Regions from separate parts of the Paenibacillus sp. BGI2013 genome, predicted to be linked through region 2. Evidence: riboswitches for the same ligand, from Rfam matches in the RefSeq annotation. Region 2 holds a riboswitch; each other region holds the start of a gene.
What was found. A riboswitch is a leader RNA that binds a small molecule or an ion and turns the genes downstream of it on or off. The one in region 2 is predicted to bind S-adenosylmethionine.
Positions count from the first base shown of each region.

Region 1: linked by a shared signal. The riboswitch ahead of mmuP (S-methylmethionine permease) and the one ahead of CXK86_RS18375 (methionine ABC transporter ATP-binding protein) in region 2 are both predicted to bind S-adenosylmethionine.
Region 3: linked by a shared signal. The riboswitch ahead of metA (homoserine O-acetyltransferase MetA) and the one ahead of CXK86_RS18375 (methionine ABC transporter ATP-binding protein) in region 2 are both predicted to bind S-adenosylmethionine.

Region 1 is NZ_PJFA01000010.1:67,346-71,897, reverse strand. It holds gene mmuM (homocysteine S-methyltransferase) at 1-452, opposite strand, end outside; gene mmuP (S-methylmethionine permease) at 430-1,842, opposite strand; SAM riboswitch class I at 1,935-2,036, opposite strand; gene CXK86_RS22195 (Ger(x)C family spore germination protein) at 2,107-3,309, opposite strand; gene CXK86_RS22190 (spore germination protein) at 3,306-4,406, opposite strand; gene CXK86_RS22185 (spore germination protein) at 4,445-4,552, opposite strand, start outside.
Region 2 is NZ_PJFA01000007.1:74,693-79,244, reverse strand. It holds gene CXK86_RS18380 (methionine ABC transporter permease) at 1-401, opposite strand, end outside; gene CXK86_RS18375 (methionine ABC transporter ATP-binding protein) at 402-1,436, opposite strand; SAM riboswitch class I at 1,563-1,704, opposite strand; gene CXK86_RS18370 (Cthe_2314 family HEPN domain-containing protein) at 1,834-2,550, opposite strand; gene CXK86_RS18365 (COX15/CtaA family protein) at 2,714-3,652, opposite strand; gene CXK86_RS18360 (thioredoxin family protein) at 4,180-4,524, opposite strand.
Region 3 is NZ_PJFA01000001.1:130,413-134,964, reverse strand. It holds gene CXK86_RS00635 (trans-sulfuration enzyme family protein) at 1-761, opposite strand, end outside; gene CXK86_RS00630 (PLP-dependent transferase) at 758-1,945, opposite strand; gene metA (homoserine O-acetyltransferase MetA) at 1,970-2,887, opposite strand; SAM riboswitch class I at 3,124-3,247, opposite strand; gene corA (magnesium/cobalt transporter CorA) at 3,699-4,552, shown strand, end outside.

The DNA.
Region 1 (4,552 bases), on a different contig from region 2:
CGATCTACTGTACGATCTGTTATATGCTCCTCATTCTCTACGTTCTCGGAACGTACCGAAGGAGCTTCTACAAGCTGACCTGTCGAGCTTTCTCTCCCTACTAAACTACTCTGCACTTCTGCCCACACGTCATCTCTCGCCTGTACAGCCAGTTCCACCGTCTTCCGGATCAGCTCCAGTGCTGCCTGTTCACCAATCCCTCTCTTGCGGAAACCATCCACCGTCGCCTGATAACTGGATGTAATCGCACAGTCGGCTCCTGCTCGAAAATAATCTGCATGGACCTGAACAATAACATCCGGATTCTCAAGCAACACACGAGCAGACCATAGTGGATCATCGAGATCACATCCATGCTGTTCGAGTTCCGTAGCCAACGCTCCATCCAGAATCATGACCGGATGTTCACGAAGGATCTGTTCCATGGGGTTAGTCTGTTGTTCTTGCGTCATGTACTTGTCCTCTTTTCTTATTCACACGTTCTGTCAGATAATAAGCAGCGTAACATACTGCGATAAACGGAACCCCACAATACAGCGCAATTCGCTGTGTCGGGTCAAAGGCAATACCTATGCATGAAGCCAGGCATAATATAAATGAAACAATTGGTACCACCGGATACAGTGGTGTGCGGTAGACCAGATCTTTGACCGCATGTCCTTCCCGGATATATTGTCTGCGGAACATGTATTGGGAGGCACTGATACTCATCCATACTGCAACGACAGCCAGACCTGAAATGGAAACCAGCGTAATATACACCGTACCTGGCGCAATGATGCTGGACAGCAAGGCCAGCGCACCACCCACCATACTAATCAGAAGTGCATTCAGCGGTACTCCGCTTTTGGTCAATTTGGCAAACCACGGAGAGATCGTTCTTTTGTCAGCCAGAGACCAGAGCATACGTGAAGATGCATACAGGCCTGAATTGGCAGCAGAGAGAATCGCCGTCAGAATAACAAAGTTCATAATGTCTGCTGCATAGGGTACACCCACCCGCTCCATTACCGCTACAAACGGACTTTCCAGTACACTGGCATCCGACATGGGCAGCAAGGCCGACAAGATAATAATCGTTCCGATGAAGAAAATAACCAAACGCCACAGCGTTGTATGAATAGCCTTTGGTATCGTCTTTTCCGGGTTCTCCGTCTCACCGGCGGCAATGCCGATTAACTCGGTGCCTGAGAAGGCAAAGTTTACAGCAAGCATGGTCATCAATATCGCTGTAGCCCCATGAGGGAACCACCCGGATGCGGTAATATTCGATAGAAATGGAGCCGGTTCAGAATCCGCCATGGGAATGAACCCAAACATGGCTGCGCCACCGATAATAATGAAGATTACGATAGTCACTACTTTTACAGATGAGAACCAGAACTCGGATTCCGCAAAAAATTTCACCGTTAGAGCGTTAAACAGAAAGATCATCAGTGCAAAAACCGCGCTCCATATCCATACGTTTACCGATGGGAACCAGCGCTGCATAAGCAATCCGGCGGCTGTGAATTCGGAGCCAAGCGCAACAGTCCAGGTTAACCAGTATAACCAAGCCACCGTGTAACCTGTTGCCGGTCCGATATATTTGGCTGCATAACTATGAAATGCTCCCGTCTCTGGCATATGAACAGACAGTTCACCAAGACAGAGCATCACCAGATACACAACGATGGCTCCAATCAGATAGGACAGAATGGTTCCCAGTGGTCCCGCCTGCTGAATGGTGTAACCTGAGCTGAGGAATAATCCCGTTCCAATGACTCCTCCGAGAGAGAGCATGACCACATGCCGTGCCTGCATTTTCCGCTGAAAATGCCCTTTGTCGTTGTTGTTCTCCATACCTGCTGCTCCCCTACTTCTTCATCCAGAAAAAACAAAAAAGACCCACTCTGCCTAAAGAGTGCGCCGTTACTGACAAATAAAAACAAACGCTCCTATCTATCAGGCTTTCACCCGCTGGAATTAGCACAGTATCCTTCAGATCTGTTGCTGAGGTTTCTAAGGGCCAGTCCCTCCACCTCTCTGGATAAGAAAATGATTTTTTACTAATATAGCGATCTATCATGAATGTGTCAACAATTAAATAATATATGGCACACCTCGCTATTCGGTGGAAGACCCCGGATTCGTGATGGTGGTCTTTACCTCATAGGTGATCGGCACGGTGCTAAAAATTTTATCCCAATCGTCTTTGACTTTTTTCCATGTTTTAGGTTCTTTAATACGCAAGCTATCCCGAAAATCCGCAACATCTACTTTATAGGTATGCTGCAGTTTGTATAACAACTGTCGAATCTGTTGTTTGGCAAGTTCAGCAAATTCTTTTTCCAATTCACTGAGATACGCACCTTTTTCCTCTTCCTCGGGAGCACGCCAATCCTCCATCAACCAGCCTTCGGATTCAGTTTTCACATGGAATGAAATATCATCGCCAACCACTTTTGGAATTATTGTTGTTTTTTTCTTCTTCATTTCATATACAACAGTGAACCCCTCTTTATTGTATGTCTTCAAGATACCTCCTTTTTCTTTAGGTCTGAGCCAAGATAGCCCTTCTAGATCCGTTTGGCTGAGTTCCCCGATGAATTTTGTTGTTTTCCCATCAAAGATACTGGCACCGGAGAACTTGTCCTCTCCATTGAAGTTCAGTACATTCTGGAGCAAAAAGCTGGAGCCGGATTGCATTTGTGCATCTAATTTGGAGAGTAGAACGGGGTCCAGGATTTTATTGGACAAGTATGAATTACCGGTAATACCTGTAAGATAAAATGCTGGAATCCGGGAAGGATCATCTGAAGTCAGTACATCAACAGCGCGATGATGGCTAATCAACACCAGACAGTTAGGACGAATATCGTTATCCCGAAGTACAAAATCCAGCAGCTGGTCCAGACCATACTTTTTGGCGATATCCTTGGACACAACGATAACCTTCAGATGATGTCCGATGAGCGGATGATCTCGTCTCAGTGCAAACTGACGAAAGATTTGCAGCAAGGAATCTCCGGTAAGCTGTTCATTGGAATAGGACGTTTTACCAGAAGCAGGCGAACCGGATTGTTGGCTCTTCTGACTGCTGGAATTACCCGGAGCAATCTGTACCGTGGCTGTCACATTGTTCTGCTTGGAATACCCTCCTCCCTGATTGGCGATGTTCTCCTCAAATTCCGTCTCTTTGCCGATATCGATCCCGAGACCAACGTAGACACTTAGATCCTCTATCTCTCGACTGCTCCAACATCCGGATATCGTTAAGAGAATGCATAATACAGTGGCTAAGCGTAACAACATGCGGAATGTAATCATGCATGCTTGCCTCCTTTTTTGCGAATCAGACTTAACAACAGTAGTACCAGAGGTAAAATGCCAAACAAAAATACGGACACATTGCCTAGCATATCTCCTAGTACGAAGGTATCATCCACTGTTTTGGGTATCATTGCTGTCAGATAAATGAACGGCAGCAGGCCGTACATGATGCCTTTGATTTTTTTGGAACGAAACAAATCACGAATACCCACCGAAGCGCAGTAATGTGTAATTGCTGTAGTCGAAAAGATTTGCATAATCCAGATGACCAGCAATAAGGATTCAAAACGCTCGAATATCAGACCCTGGATTTCGAAGCTTCTTACCAAATCCAGCGTTGGCCAGGTTCGAGTTTTGATGCCATCGAGCGATAAACTGCCTATAACCATCACCACCGTGATCAAGTAGATAATAGTGGATATGAGTATCCCCCAGGTCATCGCTTTATTGCTCTTCTTCGGATTTTTCATATAGGCAGTCATGATTAACATCACCTCATAGCCCGTATAAGATAATAGTGAAGGCTTCAACCCTTGGAAAACGGGCATAATCCCATCACCGAGGACGGGTCTCAGATTGCCAATCTCGAATAGCTGATTACTAAGCAAAATTTCAATCACAAATATAATAATCGTAATCGGAAGGATGATCTCAAACACACGTACGATAACGCCAAGCCCGCCTGAAATCATATATACACCGATCCACATGAAGACCATCACAATCGCCCAGGTGGGGGTGCGTTCGAGCAGATACATCCCAGTTACTTCAGCCATAACTCTGATTTCGAATGCGGCAATAACTATGAAATACATAATCATAGACAATCCCAGTATGTAAGCAATCCAGCTGCCCGTAATCTCACGGGTGAACTGGAAGACGGTTTTCTCCGGAAATCTGCGACACAGGGTAACCAGAATTATTCCGACACCTATGATAATGAATCCAGATAGGATAATGGAAATCCAGACATCCGGTGTTCCGACAGCTTTGCTGGTCGTTCGAGGTAACGTCAATATCCCGGCACCAAGCATGTAATTGACAATAATTACAACAGCCTGTGTCGTGGTTAGCTTTCCTTGGGAGCCATTCACTTAGTTCACCTCCAGACCTTCAGTAGATGGAATTCCATTTATTTTTTCCGATCATCATCGATCGGATTAGTCATTTTGGGACGCATTCTCATCATATTTAGCGGTGCACGGATAACAAAATCCTTCCATTCATTCATGTGATAGGG
Region 2 (4,552 bases):
TGTCCGGTCGATGCACCCATCGACTGTGCCGCTTCAATGACACCCCGATCAACTTCTCGCAACGTCGTCTCCACCAAACGAGCAAAATAAGGAGCTGCTGAAATAACTAAAGGTGGTATAACACCTAACACACCTGTAGCAGTACCGACGAGTGAACGAGTGAACGGTATAAGAGCAACAATCAATATGATAAATGGGACTGAGCGCAAAATATTCACAATCAAGGACAATATAATGTACACCGTCCGTGACTTGATCGAAGCAGATCGGGCTGTCATGAACAGCAGCACTCCGAGCGGTAAACCAAAAATTACGGTGAACAAGCCTGATACACCCAAAATTTGCAGTGTCTCAATGGAGGCTTTACCAACCTCTTCCCAGCGAACTGTTGAAAAATCCATCTAACGAAGCACCTCCACATCAAGTCCCTCAGCGGTTAATTCTGATATCGTCCGATCAATCGCATTTGAATCACCCTCGAACCGAACGGTCAGCTGCCCATAAGGAACCTGTTTGATCGTAGAGATTGTACCTTGCAGGATGGCAAAATCCACGCCTGTCTTACGTACCGTTCTAGACAAAATCGCTTCATACGTTTTGTTACCCAGAAAGGATATCTTCACAAGTTTGGAAGCAGCACCTGCCTGCAATTCAACGCCTGCATTTGCCAGAGCGGTCTCTTCCAGAGCAAGTCCAGCTTCATGGTCACGCATCATGAAGTCCCGCGTGATCGCATGCTGTGGCTTCAGGAACACGTCTGTTACAGGTCCTTGTTCCACAATGCCACCTTGATGAATGACAGCCACCTTGTCACAGATGTTCTGAATGACATGCATCTCATGTGTGATCAGCACAATCGTTAGGTTGTACTTTTCATTAATGTCGAGTAATAACTTCAGGATTGAATTTGTCGTCTGCGGATCAAGTGCCGAAGTAGCCTCATCACAGAGAAGTACATTTGGATCACTTGCAAGTGCTCTCGCAATCCCTACACGTTGTTTCTGGCCACCCGATAATTGAGCCGGATATTTGCTGCTGTGGTGCTCCAGACCAACCAGTGCAAGCATTTCCTTCACTTTGCGATCAATGGCTTCCTTGGGTGTATTCACAAGCTTTAGTGGAAAAGCTACATTGTCATATACCGTTGCCGAAGATAACAGATTAAAGTGTTGAAAAATCATTCCGATCTTGCGTCTCTGTTGCTGCAATTCGGTTTTGCTCAGTTCAGTCAGGTTAATTCCGTCAACCCATACCTCACCCTCCGTAGGCCGTTCCAGCAAATTAATACAGCGAATCAATGTGCTTTTGCCCGCTCCGGAATGGCCAATCACTCCGTAGATTTCGCCCTTTTGGATGCTCAAATTCAACTCGGATAACGCTGTTGTAGATTTTGTTCCTTTGCCGTACGTTTTCGTTAAACCTTTTAATTCAATCAATCGCACTTGCCCCTTTCCAACCACCTACATGTATCTTTACCCGATCTAAAGGAAAACTCCCCTTAAAGTACAAAAAAAGAGCCCTTTGCAGATACAAAGAGGGCTCTTCACGTGAAAGAATATACCTTCTCATCTGCCAAAATCGTGTCTTGCACCATTTTGTAGGAATTAGCACCTAACATCTATAACGAATGATACATGTATCATGTCATTACAAATCGGTTGCCGGGCTTCATCGGGCCTGTCCCTCCGCCGCTCTCGATAAGAAATATGTTGTTGTAGGATTTTATAAGTTCATGTAGTTTATGCTTTATAATGTGAACGTAACTTCCAAAAAATCAGTTATATCCGTGTAACATTCGATTGAAACTCAGTATATTCCAAGTATTCCGATTTGTCAAAGGGAATTATTTCTTTTCCATATTTTATTGATATAACTATAAGAGGCTGTTAACGTTTCACAGACCATATCGACACCCTGACGCATTTCCTGCACATGCTGATTCAGATCCTCCAATTTCACTTTACCTTGCAAGGTCTGGTGTAACTGCCACAGGTCATCGTGCATTTCTGAGTTCATGTAGTGAATTTCCATATTACGTCGTTTGCGCAGCTTGCTCATCGGCTCACGATAAGAGTCCTTGATCTGTATTAATTGCAACGCAAGATCATGATGTTCCCTCGCATAGTCGAACTGCCTTAACATTGTGAAATAAGAAAAATGCGCTTTGGTATTTGAAGTATTCAACTGGAATATTTCATTTAATACCGTGCCGACTTTATCCAGAATGGCAAAGCAGCGGATAAAGCCATCTTTGTAGAAATACACATACCGTGCATACTCGGCTTTTTCAGTCGGCGTCATATCATCCGTTGATCCTGCAACGACCTTTTTACGAAAATGAGCAGCAGCGAAACAGCTTTGCTCCAGTTCATCCAGTGAGGAGATGAGTCCCTGAGTCCACACATACAGTTTCCGATAGTCATGCGTGGGATCATGGTCCACATGCATTTGTCGTTGAAATAGCTCAAGCGTATGCGCCATTGCGTCCATCGCTGCCTTCAATTTACCTTCGTTTATACGTGGCTTTTCCCCCAACAACGTTCGCAGCATATCTAACCTCCTCTTTTCCAAAAAAACAAGAATTCATCACCGTAAACGAAACATCATTCATTCCGTGTAATTGCTGCTTGCCATAGGTTGCCCTGATCCCTCTGACATCAAACAAAGTCCACCTGTCCAATGATGTACATCACTGGATGGTGGACTTTCATATTTAAAAACGATTAGCCGGGCGATGTAGCTTGTACACCAGGAAACTCATATACGTTAAGACTCCGAACAATATGGCGATATCCAGCATATGAGCAAGAGCTACGAACATGTATACTTCCGGACGGTTCATTGTCACCATCATGAAAATACCAATGACTACTTGCATCAGAATAAGAACAACGGATACCACACCCAGAGTACGCATTTCCTTGTTGTCCGGATGATTACGGTAAGCGAAGTGACCCAGGATTGCGATAACAATCACGAGCGACGCAGCTGCTGCACGGTGAGCAAAAGCAACCGCTACCCCACCCGAAAGCTCAGGAATAATCTGCCCGTTACAGAGCGGAAATCCAGAACATCCCCCTGCAGAATCCGTGTGACTCACAAATGCACCCGTGTATACCACGAGATATGTGTAAATGGTGGAGAACCAGACCAGATTCCTGAATTTTTTACTAACCCGAGGGTATTTATTCAGTCGCTCCAATCCGCCATCTTTTGCCTCTTGCCTGATGCCCAGCGCCATCATTAGAGAACTGGCAAAAGCAATCAGTGCAAAGCCAAAATGCAGTGCCATGACTGCTGAAGATTGGGAGAAGACAACGGCAAAAGCCCCCATGATTCCCTGGACGATGACAAATACCAGAGTTAAGAAAGAAAACAATTGCAGGTCACGGCGTGACTTGCCAAACCGCAGAAAAGCGACAAACGAGGCAATGGACAACAGTCCAGCCAGTGCACTTACAGCGCGATGGGAATATTCAATAAGTGAAGCCACAGTATGTGCCGGAACGAGTTTTCCATTACATAAAGGCCATTCTGTTCCGCAGCCAAGGCCTGATTCCGTTTTGGTTACGATGCCTCCACCAAAAGTGGCCAGAAACATGACAAGACAGGTTAATACGGTTAACCATTTAAACAAAGTTAAGTGTTTCAATTTTTTCTCACCCGCTGTTGGTTTAAGATGGCGAAGAATATTCTCCGCTTGTTTCGGTACTTTGACACTTATTTCACAACTAAATTCATTATAACGGATAAAATGTTCATTGACGTCGCGCTTTGTGACAAAATGTTAACGTCTGGTGAAATAATGACCCACAGGTCATTGAGGATATGTACAGAAATGTTTCTTACATAGAACGTGTCGAACACACAAACGCCATTTCCCTATTTCAAGAGAAATGGCGTTCTTTTTATTATACCCTTTTACAACATGAACCTGTCATACTTTTATATAAGTTCATGAAACATTTACACAATAACGGAGAGGACAGAAATAGCCTGAAGAAGCGGAGCTAAAAGCTTTCTGAAAGAAAGCTGCATCGGAAGCATATGCTTCGCCTTTATCCCCGGATTTCTCCCCTTTATAAAAGGGATCAAAGAAATCTGGGGATAACAGCGATCGGAAGGTTATTCTGTCATCGTAGTGCCTGTGTGATATTCATCATTTGAACTTATATAACATTATTTATGGATCGTGTTGTACACTTCAACTGCTCGATCTAAGAACTGCTCAATCTCTTCTCTCGACTTGCGCAGCTTGTTCACATACCGTACGAGTTCGCGGCCATCTGTATACGCCACAAAGCTCGGAATGCCAAGAATATTCTGCTCTTCACTAACGGTTCCAACCTGATCCACGTCGACCTCAATCAAGGTCAATTCACGTGCATATTTCTCTTCAACCTCAGGCATAAACGGATCGATGTATTTGCAGTCACCACACCAGTCTGCCTTGAATACGGCAATCGTCAAACGTGGGGATTGGATGGCTACATCAAAAGCCGGTTTGGAGGTAATCTGTTCCATTCGGTTCATCTCCCTTTCTGTACCTTGT
Region 3 (4,552 bases), on a different contig from region 2:
TTCATCCCGCGCATCAAAAGCCAGGATTCTTGTGCCCCGAGTACAGTTCCAAGTCCATTTTGCAGCTGTTTCAGTTGTACGCCAAGTGATTCCGTGCGAGCAACAGCTAACCCTGCAAGTACATCACTGTGACCTCCGAGAAACTTCGTAGCACTATGTACGACGATGTCCACACCAAGCTCAATTGGACGCTGATAGTAAGGTGTCATAAAGGTGTTATCCAGAATCGTGATCAGGTCATGTTCCTTCGACCAGTCAGTTACGGCAGCGATATCCGTAATTCGCAGTGTAGGGTTGGACGGTGTTTCCATATAAACTGCCTTGGTGTTTGGCTTGAGTGCCGCTTTCACTTCATCTATATTGGTCATGTCTACAAAGGTTGTCTCGATCTGCATACGGCTTAATATGGAAGTAAGCAAACGATACGTACCTCCATATACGTCTTCCGTTACAATCATGTGGTCCCCTGCGGAGAACATCATGAACACGCTTGAGATCGCAGCCATCCCCGAAGAATAGGCAAAGCCTCGTGCGCCGCCCTCCAGCAATGTGATGTAATCTTCCAAAGCCTGACGTGTCGGATTACCCGAACGACTGTAATCATGTTGAGGCGGATTGAAGATATCAAAATGATGGAATGTTGATGCTTGGTAGATCGGTACACTGGAGGCTCCAGTCGTTTTGTCAATCTCATCGCCAAAATGGAGCAATTTGGTATCAAATTTCAACTCGGAATTGGGCTTGTTGTTGGACTCACTCATGAGTGCACGCCTCCTTCCACTTCCTGTTGTGCAGCTGTCAGAGCATTGCCGAGATCTGCAATCAGATCGTCCGCATGTTCAATGCCTACAGAGAACCGGAGCAGACGGTCATCCACACCTACGGCTTCACGAATTTCAAGCGGAATATCCGCATGAGTCTGTACTGCGGGATAAGTCATAAGTGATTCGACTCCGCCGAGACTTTCGGCAAAAGCAATGAGTTTGATATGACGCAGCAACGGTTCAACATAACGTGCATCCTTCACTTTGAAAGAGAAGATACCTGTGTTACCGGTAGATTGTTTGTTCTGTATCTCATACCCCGGATGATCGGATAGACCTGGATGATACACTTCAACCACCGCTGGGTGCTCAAGCAAGTATTTGGCAATAGTAAGTGCATTGTGCTCATGACGCTCCATGCGAAGAGCCAGCGTTTTCATACCTTTCATCAACTGGTAGGAGTCACTTGGAGATAATACCGCTCCAATGGAATTATGCAGGAACGCCATCTCAGCAGATAACGCCTCACCTTTGGTAATAATTAGTCCGGCGAGCACATCATTATGTCCGCCCAGATATTTGGTAGCGCTATGAATGATGATATCGGCACCCAGTTCAATCGGACGTTGGAAAAATGGAGTCAACAACGTGTTGTCAACAATGGTCAACAGGTTGTAACTTTTCGCCCAGGAAGCAACGGCTTCCACATCGGTGATCATCATCAGTGGATTGGTTGGTGTCTCAATAAATACAGCTTTGGTATTCGGCTGACGAACCTTCTCCAGTGCTACAAGGTCATTCGTGTCCACATAACTAGCAGTTACGCCGAAACGGGACAGAATACGTTCCAGCAGACGATAGGTTCCACCATACAGATCCAGCGATACAATCAGATGATCCCCTTGACCAAACATGGCAAAAATCGTTTGCAGCGCAGCCATTCCCGAGCTACAGGCAAACCCTGCATCACCGGACTCCAGCGCTGCGGCGGCTTCTTCCAATACTTTACGGGTTGGATTAGTCGTACGAATATAATCAAACCCCGTGCTTTGTCCAAGCTTAGGGTGGCGAAACGCAGTGGATTGATAGATCGGAAAGTTAATGGCGCCTGTTACCGGTTCATTGATGGACCCAATTTGTGCTAAGCGGCTTTCGATTTTCAACTTGTTGTTGTCTTCCATTGCTGCATCCTCCTGTAATCTCGATTAGATTTGCGGGCCAATATCGTAAGGTGTTTCTTGATACACATAGTAATTGAGCCAGTTAGAGAATAATAAGTTGGCATGAGCGCGCCAAGTAGCTGGTGGCACACGGGAAGGGTCGTCATTCGGATAATAATGCCTAGGCAATGCGATATCCAACCCTTTGGCTGCATCCCGGTCATACTCCCACTTTAATGAGAACGGGTCATACTCGGCATGTCCTGTGGCAAAAATCTGTTTGCCGTCTTTGGTAGCAACCAGGAAGATCCCCGCTTCCTCGGATTCAGCCAAAATCTCTAAATTCTCATTCTTTTCAATATCTTCGCGTCTCACTTCCGTATGACGGGAATGTGGAACGTTGAATACTTCATCGAATCCACGCAACAACGGAACATGTGGTTTATTGATGGTATGTGGGAAAACGCCAAAACACTTTTCATCAAGTGCAACCTTGGGTACGTCAAAATGATGGTATAAACCTGCCTGAGAAGCCCAACATATGTGGAGGGTTGAAGTCACATTGGTTTTGGTCCATTCGAAGATCTCCTGGATTTCATTCCAATAGTTCACGTCTTCGAAATCCATCTGTTCCACCGGGGCACCCGTAATGATCATTCCATCGAAACGACGGTGCTCAATCTCATCAAAGGTTTTATAGAACAGATCCAAATACTCTTGAGACGTATTCTTCGACGTATGGGATTTGGGATGTACAAGAACGACATCCACCTGAATAGGCGTGTTTCCCACCAGACGAAGCAATTGTGTTTCGGTCGTTTCCTTTGTGGGCATCAGGTTTAATATAGCGATACGGAGTGGACGAATATCCTGCTGATATGCAGAAGTTTCATCCATGACGAAGATATTCTCTCCTTCAAGTACTTCTTTTGCTGGTAGAGTATCGGGTATTTTGATTGGCATAGTAAGTCTAACTCCTCCTTGTGCATAGATAGATGCAGCCACCCTTGGCTTGATGTCTTCACATCAATACAGTTATAGACTGCCTTGAGCTTGTAAAAACATTGAATTGCTCTTTCATCCAACGTTACAAACAACCTCAAGTTCCTTAGCGAAAATCACTGCTGAGAAGTCGGGGCATATAACAAAGACCTTCCTCGGATTTCGAGAAAGGTCATATGTAAAAAAGATATGCGCCTCTCTCATCTCTCAGTTACAACAGTGCCACTTGACACTTAGTCACTGCAAGAATTAGCACCGTGCGGTATACCGCCGGTTGCCGGGTTTCATCGGGCCAGTCCCTCCACCTACTCTTGATAAGATTTCGCTGTATTAGATTGTAATTAAATATGGTTCACCGTCTACTTTATTACATTAATGCCCTCACGTCAAGATGCAGTTCGATGTCTGCTTCCCAGATCGGAACCGTTCATCATCCGTTGTCATACACTGCCTCAGGGCGCGAAATAGACACATTTTTGCGCTTGAAAGCACCTTGTACCAGCGGTATACTAAACAAGGTGTTATAAACCCTTATGTGAGAGGTGACATATTAAATGGATGGCGACCCGAGGCCTGACTGGCAGCCGAATTCCGACAAACTGCATAGAGAATTGACATCAGCATGCCGGCAGCGGGACGTGACTTCCGTTTGATTATATAGTGAACGCAGCCCTGATCTCCAGGCTCCGCTGCCGACCGGCTGATTTGTTCTTTTTGCGCCCATAATGATAATATCCGCCAAGTTGGCGGGTGCAGAAGGAGTAGATTAACGATGAAAATCCGGTTGGTTAACAACGGTGTATTTATTCCGGTGGACGACATTCAGCAGGCGCTGACTCCACCAGCGGAAGGATTTTACTGGATTGATGCAGACGTAGACGATTTGGCGGTACTTCAGCCGCTGTTCTTGATGCATGATCTGGCTGTGGAAGACTGTCTTAGTGACGAAGAACAACGTCCGAAGATTGAAATTTATGAGAACCATTATTTTATTGTGATTAATAGCATCCGTTTTGATGATGAAGAGATATTTCTACGTGCGGTCAACCTGTTTCTCGGCAGACATTTCATTATTAGTGTTACCAAGCACAAGGTCAGCGAATTGCGTACACTGAAACCCATCCTGTGGGAACAGGAAATCAGTACACCGGATCGTCTGCTGTATTTGCTGGTTGACTTGATTGTTGATAATTATTTCACCGTAGGTGACCGAATTGAAGCACGGATCGAGAAGCTTGAGGAAGACATTCTGATGCACACCAAAAAGTCACATCTGAATGAAATCATCGGGCTACGCAGTGAGATTCTGTGGCTGAAAAAAGTCCTTGGACCTCAGAAAGAGGTTATTAACACCTTGAATAAAAAAGATCTGCGTCTCATCGATGATCAACTGCAAAAGTATTTCAGTGACATCTATGAGAATGCTGTAAAAATATCTGAAACCTTTGAGACTTATCGCGACCTGATGGGCAACTTGCGAGAAGCCTACCAATCCAGTATTGCGAACCGGGCGAATGAGATCATGCGTGTATTTACCGCCATTACCACGGTCTTCATGCCGCTGACAGTCATTACCGGTATATACGGCATGAACTTTACGAATATGCCAGAGCTTAACTGGAAATA